Regions from separate parts of the Mycobacterium sp. IDUB_39 genome, predicted to be linked through region 2. Evidence: riboswitches for the same ligand, from Rfam matches in the RefSeq annotation. Region 2 holds a riboswitch; the other holds the start of a gene.
The links. Region 2 has a riboswitch for glycine ahead of gcvP (aminomethyl-transferring glycine dehydrogenase). Riboswitches for the same ligand answer to the same signal wherever they lie in the genome.
Positions count from the first base shown of each region.

Region 1: it holds a riboswitch for glycine, as region 2 does, so the genes downstream of both, gcvP (aminomethyl-transferring glycine dehydrogenase) here and gcvP (aminomethyl-transferring glycine dehydrogenase) in region 2, are expected to answer to the same signal.

Region 1 covers NZ_JBVAXF010000001.1:512,445-517,597, reverse strand. The annotation lists gene ACZY0X_RS02420 (long-chain-fatty-acid--CoA ligase) at 1-1,548, shown strand, start outside; gene ACZY0X_RS02415 (SDR family oxidoreductase) at 1,722-1,883, shown strand; gene lipA (lipoyl synthase) at 1,896-2,819, opposite strand; glycine riboswitch at 3,102-3,192, shown strand; gene gcvP (aminomethyl-transferring glycine dehydrogenase) at 3,452-5,153, shown strand, end outside.
Region 2 covers NZ_JBVAXF010000003.1:124,860-130,012, reverse strand. The annotation lists gene ACZY0X_RS12535 (substrate-binding domain-containing protein) at 1-770, shown strand, start outside; gene gcvP (aminomethyl-transferring glycine dehydrogenase) at 868-3,738, opposite strand; glycine riboswitch at 3,778-3,901, opposite strand; glycine riboswitch at 3,902-4,000, opposite strand; gene ACZY0X_RS12525 (MerR family transcriptional regulator) at 4,044-4,667, opposite strand; gene ACZY0X_RS12520 (bifunctional nuclease family protein) at 4,889-5,153, opposite strand, start outside.

The sequences.
Region 1 (5,153 bases), on a different contig from region 2:
CCCCGATTCCTCGATGAGCGCGTGGCCCACTGGGCCAAGACCAAACCCGATGACGACGCGATCACCTACCTGGGTCGCACGTGGACGTGGTCGCAGTTCCACGACCGCATCCGGCGGCTCGCGGGTGCGCTGGCGCAGCGTGGCATCTCGCGTGGCGACGTCGTGGCATTCCTCGACAAGAACCACCCCGCCTGCGTCGAGCTGACGATCGCCGCGGCCTCGCTCGGCGCGGCCACTGCCATCATCAACTTCCGGCTGGCGGCCGACGAGATGGACTACGTGCTCAACGATTCCGGCGCCAAGCTGCTTATCGTCGGGTCGGAGTTCGCGGAGGGCATCGACAGGATTCGCGACAAGCTCACGGCGGTGACCGAGATCGTGGTGGTGAGCCCGGAGGGTGAGGACGGCGACGGGTACGAGGCGATGCTGGCGGCGGCAACACCGGTCGATCGCTCACCCGACGTGCAGTCCGATGACGTCGCCATCATCATGTACTCCTCGGGCACCACAGGCCGGCCGAAGGGTGTTGCGCTGACCCAGGCCAACGTCATCGCGCACACCATCAACGCGTTCGAGGGCTGGACGCTGGGGCCCGAGGACAAGAGCCTCGTCGCGATGCCGCTGTTCCACGTCGGCGGCACCTCCTACATGCAGTTCGGCCTGCACAACGGCGCGCCGACGTACATGACGCGTGACGTCGACGGCGCCGCACTGGCTGGCGGCATCCTGGCTGGCGCCAACCGGACGTTCCTGGTTCCCGCCGTGCTGGCGAAGGTGCTGGAGTCGGGTGAGGACGCGGTGAAGCTCTTCGGCGCGTTGAAGACCTACGCCTACGGCGCGTCGCCGATGCCGTTGCCGCTGTTGCGTTCCGCGCTGCAGGCGTGGCCGGACACCGAGTTCATCCAGGTGTACGGGCTCACCGAGGTGTCCGGCGTGATCAGCCTTCTCGGTGGCGACGACCACCGCTCCGGGGACGAGGACCGGATGGTCAGCGCGGGCAAGGTCATCTCCGGCGCGGAGGTTCGGGTTGTCGACCCCGACACTCTCGAGGATGTCGCCGATGGTGCCCAAGGCGAATTATGGTTCCGGACACCGCAGTTGATGAAGGGTTACCACGGTAAGCCGGAGGCGACCGCTGAGGCGATCACATCCGAGGGCTGGTTTCGCACCGGTGACATCGGCCGGGTCGATGCCGACGGCTTCATCTTCGTCGAGGACCGGCTCAAGGACATGATCATCACCGGTGGCGAGAACGTGTACTCCATCGAGGTGGAGCGCGTGCTGGCTGAGCATCCCGCCATCGTCGAGGTCGCGGTGATCGGTGTGCCCGACGACAAGTGGGGCGAGGCGGTGAAAGCCATTGTCGCACTTGAGGGTGAGGCGACCGATCAGGAGATCATCGGTTGGGCGCGCGAGCGACTGGCCGCCTACAAGTGCCCGAAGACCGTCGACATCGTCGATGCGCTGCCGCGCAACCCCACCGGAAAGATCCTCAAGAAGGACCTCCGCAAGCGGCACTGGGAGGGCCGCGACCGCGCCACCATCTGAATCACGTTGAGATAACGGGGATTCGGACCGACGCTGACCCTGCACCTCCGTCAGTGCCTGGCAGCTATTCATCAGCGTCATCCGGGTGACGCTGAAAATTCTTGATTGTTGCGGCGTGCCGGTCAGAGTCTTATTGAACTCTGCCTCGCGCCACTGGCCGCGGATGAGTAGCCGTGCTTCCAGACCCACGGGGCAGCGTCCTCGAGCGCACCCCGATGGGGCGCCGTGCCGATGTATCCGAGATCTCCGGTGCCGTTGTCTATCTGGCCTCGGACGATGCCTCCTTCACCACCGGAGCAGTCCTTGCTGTGGACGGCGGATACTTGGCGCGTTGAACACGGACGACGTCACTGCATCGCGGCTACCGCTTGCGCGTGGAGGCGACCTGCGCGATAGGACGATCTGACCAGCGGGCCCGACATCACGCCGAGGAAGCCGATCTCGCGCGCGGCCGACTCGAGCATCACGAATTCGTCGGGTGTGACCCACCGCTCCACCGGATGGTGGCGCACCGAGGGGCGCAGATACTGGGTGATGGTCATGAGTTGGCATCCCGCCCCGTGCAGGTCAGTCAAGGCTTGGATCACCTCCTCGGTGGTCTCACCCATGCCAAGGATCAGGTTGCTCTTGGTGACCAGGCCGAAGTCGCGGGCAGCGGTGATGACGTCGAGGCTGCGCTGGTAGCGGAAGGCAGGCCGTACCCGCCTGAAGATGCGTGGCACGGTTTCGACATTGTGTGCCAATACCTCCGGACGTGAATCGAAGACCTCTCCGAGCTGTTCGGGGATGGCGTTGAAGTCGGGGATCAGCAACTCGACACCGGTTCCGGGGTTGAGCCTCTTGATCTGTCGGACCGTCTCGGCGTACAGCCAAGAGCCGCCGTCGGGCAAGTCGTCGCGCGCAACTCCGGTGACGGTGGCGTAGCGCAAGCCCATGGTGGCCACCGACTCGGCAACGCGTCTGGGCTCGTCGAGGTCCAACGTCGTCGGCTTGCCGGTATCGATCTGGCAGAAGTCACACCGCCGGGTGCACTGGTCACCGCCGATCAGGAACGTCGCTTCGCGGTCCTCCCAGCACTCGAAAATGTTGGGGCAACCCGCTTCTTGGCACACGGTGTTGAGTTTGCGCTCCTTCACCTGGCTCATCAGCTCTTGGTACTGCGGGCCGGTGCGTGCCGTTACCTTCATCCACGGGGGCTTGCGTTCGACGGGTGTCTGGGCGTTGCGGACCTCCAGGCGCAGAAGTCGACGCCCTTCATTGTTGACCGACATGGTGCTCCTTGCGCGGAAGATGTGGTGGCGGACGTCGAATGGGCGCACGTCATCGGGATTGGAAGTCTCAGCGAGACAGTTGAATTGGGCGGGGCATCACACGGTTGCCAGAGGGGCCCTAGGAAGATCGCGCGTGTGCGGTCACGGCGACGACACCATGCAGGATGCCAAACGATCAACGTTCTTGGCAAGGTTGGGCGCAGCGTCGACGGTGTCTGAAGTTCGGTAGTGACAAACTATGGCGGGGTGTGTAGCGTCACGCACCACAACTGAATACGCCGTTGATGCGCAGCGGGAGAACCTCCTTCGGGAGGCGCCGTAGGAGCAATTTCCTCCCCAGGAATCTCTCAGGCCCCAGCACCGCCGCGCAGAGGCAACTCTGGAGAACAGCACCGGTCTCACGGCCGGTACTTACCGAAGGTGTAGAGCCCGCCGAGACGGCGCGCGCAGACTCTCAGGTTTCAGGACAGAGCGGGGAGGTGTCCTTTTAGCGATGTCCGGTGCGGTCCGGGCACTGTCGAAACCGGAGCCACCTCGTGTCAGCCAGTTCTCGCCACACGGCGCAAATAACCGCCTCATCAGGCGATTTCCCCTCCCGGCACATCGGTCCGTCCGCGTCGGCGACGCACTACATGCTCGACACGCTGGGCTACCCGTCCCTCGATGAGCTGATCGACGCCGCCGTACCTCAGCAGATCCGAAACCGCGAGGTCATGCACCTCCCCGCGGCGCGATCAGAACAGCAGGTCCTGGAGGATCTGCGCGCACTGGCCGAGCAGAACCGCTCCCGCGTGCAGATGATCGGGCTGGGCTATCACGACACCATCACCCCGGCAGTTCTTCGACGCAACATGCTGGAATCGCCGGCCTGGTACACCGCCTACACCCCGTACCAGCCGGAGATCTCGCAGGGCCGCCTCGAGGCACTGTTGACGTTTCAGCAGGTCATCGAGGATTTGACGGCACTGCCGCTGGCGGGAGCATCGCTGCTCGACGAGGCGACCGCCGTGGTGGAGGCGATCCTGCTCATGCGTCGCGCCAACAAGGCCAAATCCAACGTGGCCCGGGTCGTCGTCGACGCCGAATGCCTGCCCCAGACGTTGGCCGTGGTCCGTGGCCGAGCCGCCGCCGTCGGCATCGATGTCCACGTCGCCGACCTCGGCGACGGCCTACCCGATGGGGACCTGTTCGGCCTCGTGCTGCAGGCTCCTGGTGCCAGCGGGGTGGTCCGAGACCTCGAGCCGCTGATCACCGCTGCTCACCAGCGTGGCGCGCTGACGGCCGTCGCCGCCGATCTGCTGTCGCTGACCCTGCTGGTCCCGCCCGGCGAACAGGGCGCCGATATCGCGGTGGGCTCAGCGCAGCGCTTCGGTGTGCCGCTGTTCTTCGGTGGACCGCACGCGGGTTACATGGCGGTGCGCGACGGTCTTGAGCGGATGCTGCCAGGACGGCTGGTGGGTGTCTCGATCGACGCCGACGGAGCCCCGGCCTACCGGCTCACTCTGCAGACTCGCGAACAGCACATCCGACGTGACAAGGCGACCAGCAACATCTGCACCGCGCAGGCCCTGCTGGCCAACGTGGCGGCGATGTACGCGGTCTACCACGGCCCAGAAGGGTTGCGCGCCATTGCTGAACGGGTGCACCACCATGCTAGGTCGATCGCGACGAGCCTGCATGCTGCGGGACATGACATCGTGCACGACGCGTTCTTCGATACCGTCCTGGTTCGCGTGGCCGGCCAGGCACGTGACATCGTCGAACGTGCCGAACTCGCCGGTATCAACCTGCGTTTGGTCGATGCGAACCACGTCGCGATCGCCTGCGACGAGTGCACCACCGATCAGGTCGTGGCCAAGGTCAACGCCGTGTTCGGTGGCCGCGAGCCGCTCGCCCCGGAGTGGCAGCTGCCGAGCGCCGCGCTTCGCACCACGGCCTACCTGCAGCACAACGTGTTTCACGCACACCGCTCCGAAACCGCCATGATGCGCTTCCTGAGGAAGCTGTCGGACAAGGACCTCGCGCTGGATCGGACGATGATCCCGCTGGGCTCGTGCACGATGAAACTCAACTCCGCCGTCGAGATGGAGCCGATCAGCTGGCCGGGCTTCGCCGGTGTTCACCCGCATGCACCTCGGGATCAGACGCTGGGCTACCAGAAGCTGATCGCCGACCTGCAGACCTGGCTTTCCGAGATCACCGGATACGACAACGTGTCGTTGCAGCCGAATGCCGGTTCGCAAGGCGAACTCGCCGGGCTGCTGGCGATCAAGGCCTACCACGACAGCCGTGGTGAATTCGACAGGGACGTGTGCCTCATCCCGCAGTCGGCGC
Region 2 (5,153 bases):
CCAGCGAGTTCGCCCGTTTCCTCCGCAAGCCAGAGGCGCTGGCCGAGTTCGGCAAGGCGGGCTTCCGGACCGACGGTGGCGAAACCCCCGACAGTGATGTCACCGACTTCGGACCGCTCGCGGACCCGGTGTCGGTGGGCGACAACGCGTTGCGTGCCACGCTCGCCGAGGCCGTCAGCGCACCCGCGGCGAATCCGGCCGTCACCATCATGCTGGAACAGTCGATGGACACTGATGAGGGTGGCAGTAGTCGGCTCGCCAACGTGACAGCAGTACTCGACGAACGAATCAAGACACTGTCACCGACCGCGGACATCGGGCTGTGGACGTTCGACGGCGTCGCAGGACGCTCCGAGGTGCCATTCGGTCCACTGGGCGATCCGGTCGGTGGGCAGCCCCGCTCGGAGGTGTTGGTCAGCAACCTGAGAAATCAGGTCGCATCCGGCGGTGGCGCGGTGTCCTTCACCACGCTGCGGTTGATCTACAACGAGGCCGTGGCGAATTATCGTGACGGCCAGGCGAACTCGGTCCTGGTCATCACCACCGGCCCCCACACCGACCAGTCACTTGATGGTGCCGGGCTGCAGGAGTTCATCCGCCAGACCTTCCAGCCGGGCAAGCCGGTCGCCGTCAACGTCATTGACTTCGGCACCGACCCGGACCGGGCGACCTGGGAAGCGGTGTCCCAGATCAGTGGCGGCACCTACCAGAACCTGAACAGCGCCGCGGGACCCGAACTGACCGCAGCGCTGTCCAGCGTGCTGCCCTGACCGAGCTGCAAGGACGTTGAGATAGCGCTGGCGGCGACGACTACTCGAATTTAGGCAACGCCAGCGCTATCTCAACGCAAGGGAATGGCGGACTAGGTCAGGCGAACGCCTCGACCGGAGGACACGAGCACACCAGATTCCGATCGCCGTACGCGCTGTCGATGCGGCGCACCGGCGGCCAGACCTTGGGCCGGAACCCCTTGCCCAGCGGATACGCTGCCTGCTCCCTGGTGTAGGGATGGTCCCAGTTCTCGACCAGCAGGCTCTCGGCGGTGTGCGGCGCCCCGCGCAGCGGATTGTCCTCGACCGGCCACGCACCCGATCCGACCTGATCGATCTCGGCCCGGATGGCGATCATCGCGTCGCAGAAGGCGTTCACCTCGGCGAGGCTCTCGCTCTCGGTCGGTTCCACCATCAATGTGCCCGCCACCGGGAAGCTCATGGTCGGAGCGTGAAAACCGTAGTCCGCCAGCCGCTTGGCCACATCATCGACGGTGACGCCGGTGCTCTTGGTGATCTGGCGCAGGTCCAGGATGCACTCGTGGGCGACCATGCCGTTCTCGCCGGTGTAGAGCACGGGGTAGTACTCGTCGAGGCGTCGGGCGACGTAGTTCGCCGATGCAATCGCGGTCAGCGTCGCCGCACGCAGCCCCGGTGCACCCATCATCCTGATGTAGGCCCAGGTGATCGGCAGGATCGATGCTGACCCGTACGGGGCGGCCGACACTGTGTAGGTGTCGGTGAGCTCGTCGGCGAGCGGATGGCCCGGCAGGTACGGGATCAGGTGCGAGCGGACCGCGACGGGCCCGACGCCGGGACCGCCGCCACCGTGCGGGATGCAGAACGTCTTGTGCAGGTTCAGGTGGCTGACATCGCCGCCGAACTTACCGGGCCGTGCCAGGCCCACCAGCGCGTTGAGATTGGCGCCGTCGACGTACACCTGGCCGCCGACGTCGTGCACCGCGGCGCAGATCTCGGCGACATCGTGCTCGTACACACCGTGCGTCGACGGGTAGGTGATCATCAGTGCCGCAACCGTATCGGCGTGCTCGGCGATCTTGACCCGCAGATCGTCGAGGTCGACGTCACCATTGTCGCGGCACGCGATGACCACGACACGCATTCCCGCCAGAGCCGCCGACGCCGCATTGGTGCCGTGCGCGCTGGACGGGATCAGGCAGATGTCGCGACGGTCATCGCCGCGGCTCTGGTGATAGGCGCGAATCGCCAGAAGTCCCGCGTACTCCCCCTGCGACCCGGCGTTGGGTTGCAGTGAGACCGCGTCGTACCCGGTGAGCTGGGTCAGCCAGGTCTCCAGGTCCGCGATCAGCGTGCGCAGGCCCGGTGTGTCGGACGCGGGTGCGAACGGATGCTGGCGGGCGAACTCCGGCCAGGTGATCGGCTCCATCTCGGCGGCCGCATTGAGCTTCATCGTGCACGAGCCCAGCGGGATCATGCTGCGGTCCAGCGCGATGTCCTTATCCGACAGCGCACGCAGGTAGCGCATCATCTCGGTCTCGGTGCGGTACCGCGAGAACGCCGGGTGCTGCAGGAAGGTCGATGTGCGGGTGTGGATCTCGGGACCCGCCCAGTGGTGCCCGCCGCGGGTGCCGCCGAACGCCTCGAGAACCTGCTCGACATGCTCGGCGGACGTCGCCTCGTCACACGACACCGAGATGTGGTCGGCGTCCACCAGCCACACGTTGATGCCACGGTCCTTGGCCTGTGCACGAATCTCCTCGGCCCGCCCGGGCACGTGGGCCAGCACGGTGTCGAAGAATGTGTCGTGCACCACCGTCACCCCGGCGGACAGCAGGCCCGCGGCCACCGCGAGCGCATGACCGTGCACCTTGTGCGCGATCGAGGTGAGGCCGTCGGCGCCGTGGTAACTGGCGTACATCGCCGCAGTCACCGCGAGAAGCACCTGCGCGGTACAGATATTGCTGGTCGCCTTGTCGCGACGAATGTGCTGCTCGCGGGTCTGCAGCGCGAGGCGGTACGCCGGGGATCCGTCGGCGTCGACCGACACGCCGACCAGGCGGCCGGGCAGCTGGCGGGCGTGCTTGGTGTGCACGGCGAGATAACCGGCGTGGGGTCCACCGAAACCCATTGGCACACCGAAGCGTTGAGTGGTACCGAAGGCCACGTCCGCGCCGATGTCCCCCGGCGGCGTGACCAGCGTCAGCGCGAGCAGGTCGGCGCCCACGGCCACCAGCGCGCCGCGGTCGTGAGCGGACGCGATCAGATCGCTCCAGTCGTTGACGGTGCCGCTCGCACCGGGAAGCGAGACGATGACACCGAAGAAGTCGCCCTCGGGCAGCCCGTTGCGCAGGTCGGCGGTGACGATCTCAATGCCGAGCGGCTCGGCACGAGTCGCCAGGATTGCGGCGGTCTGGCGGTAGATGTCCGCATCGACGGCGAGACGGTTGGCGGAACCCTTCACCGCGCGGTGCATCAATGTCATGGCCTCGGCGGCGGCGGTGCCCTCGTCGAGCATCGACGCGTTCGCCACTTCGAGCCCGGTCAGATCCTCGACCATGGTCTGGAAGTTGAGCAGCGCCTCCAGTCGGCCTTGGCTGATCTCCGGCTGGTACGGGGTGTATGCGGTGTACCAGGCCGGGTTCTCGAGGATGTTGCGGCGCAGCACCGGCGGCGTGAGGGTGTCGAAGTAACCCTGTCCGATCATCGACACCGCGACGGTGTTGGCGTCGGCCATGGCGCGCAGATCGGCCAGGGCGTGCTCCTCGGTGGCCGGCGGTGGCAGCTGATCGAGACCGGGTGCCAGACCGTCGGCGGTCAGCGCGTCGAGAATTCCCGCGGGCAGGGCCTTCTCGGCGAGGCTGGCAAGCGAATCGACGCCGATGACCTGGAGCATCGTCGCCACGGCATCCGAATCCGGTCCGATATGACGGTCGGCGAAGCGGGGCTGGTGATGATCGGCCGAGAAATGGGGATGACTACCGGACACGTGGACCTCTCGGGTTCGAAAACGCTCGACTCGTTGCGGTCCTCCCCCTCTGTCGTCGACCCGTACCGGGCGCCTGAGAGATTCGGCTACCCCCGGGGCGATGCGCGGAGATGGCCTTTCCCCATGGGCGGGCAGGATGACCTGCCACTTTCCAGAGGCATCGGGGCCCGGCGCGGTCCTGGGTGCCTGAGAGGTTGACGGAGAGGTGTTGCTCCTTCGGCGTCCGTGACTGGCCGTCACGAAGCTCTCCCGCGCGAGGGCGATGCGCTGCTGATTCTACCGGCAGCTGCAGGGTTGGTGAGACGTCAGCCGATCTTGCGGTCGCGACTCTTGCGACGCGATGCCAGCTCGTCCTCGGGTGCGGCGATCGACTCGCCGCCGTCAGCGCGCTCACCTGGGAAATCGGCGATCGCACCGGTCAGCTCGCGCATGGCGCCCGACACCGCGATACCGAACACACCCTGGCCGCCCTGGAGGAGGTCGACGACCTCTTCGGCGGACGTGCACTCATAGACGGTGGTGCCGTCGGAGAACAGGGTGATGTTGGCCAGATCCTGCACACCGCGCTGGCGCAGGTGATCGACGGCCACCCGGATGTTGTGCAGTGAGATGCCGGTGTCCAGCAGTCTTTTGACGATCTTGAGGACCAGGATGTCCTTGAACGAGTACAGCCGCTGGCTGCCCGAGCCTGCCGCGCTGCGGATCGACGGCACGACCAGTGAGGTACGCGCCCAGTAGTCGAGCTGGCGGTACGTGATCCCCGCGATCTGGCAGGCGCTCGGACCGCGGTAACCGACGAGTTCGTCGGGTACCGAGTCATCGGGGAACAGTCGACCCTGAACTGGCTCGGCGGCTACGGTCGGCCCAGGCTGGACGGACGTACCCCCCGACGACAGATCTAACTGCTCCTGACGTGGCGTGTCGCCCACTGTCCATCCTCTCGCCGAATCGAACTCGCTTCGTGCGTCACAGTCGAGACCACGGTCAGCGCGTTTGCTCCAAGCTCGAACTTGTCGAGCATACGCTCCCGGCAAGGCCCATGACCGCCTGAAGTTAGATCAAATTATGGCTGTCCAAATCGCGGTTACCGCAAACCTCGCGGCGTGTCGACATTCGTGAGATGGATCCGTGACCAACCGGCTACCTGCGCTCAAGTCGCCTTGAAGTCATCGGGCGACACGCTGTCGAGGAACTCCTTGAACTTCTCGACCTCGTCCTCGCGCACCGCGCCGGTGCCCTCCTCGTCGCCCTCGTCCGGGATCAACAGACCCGCCTCGGCGAGCACTGCCTCCTCGACATAGATCGGCACGCCGACGCGCAGGGCGATTGCCACCGAGTCCGACGGCCTGGCCGACACCGTGATGTCCCGGTCGAAGATCAGGTCGGCGTAGAAGGTGCCCTCCTGCAACGCGACG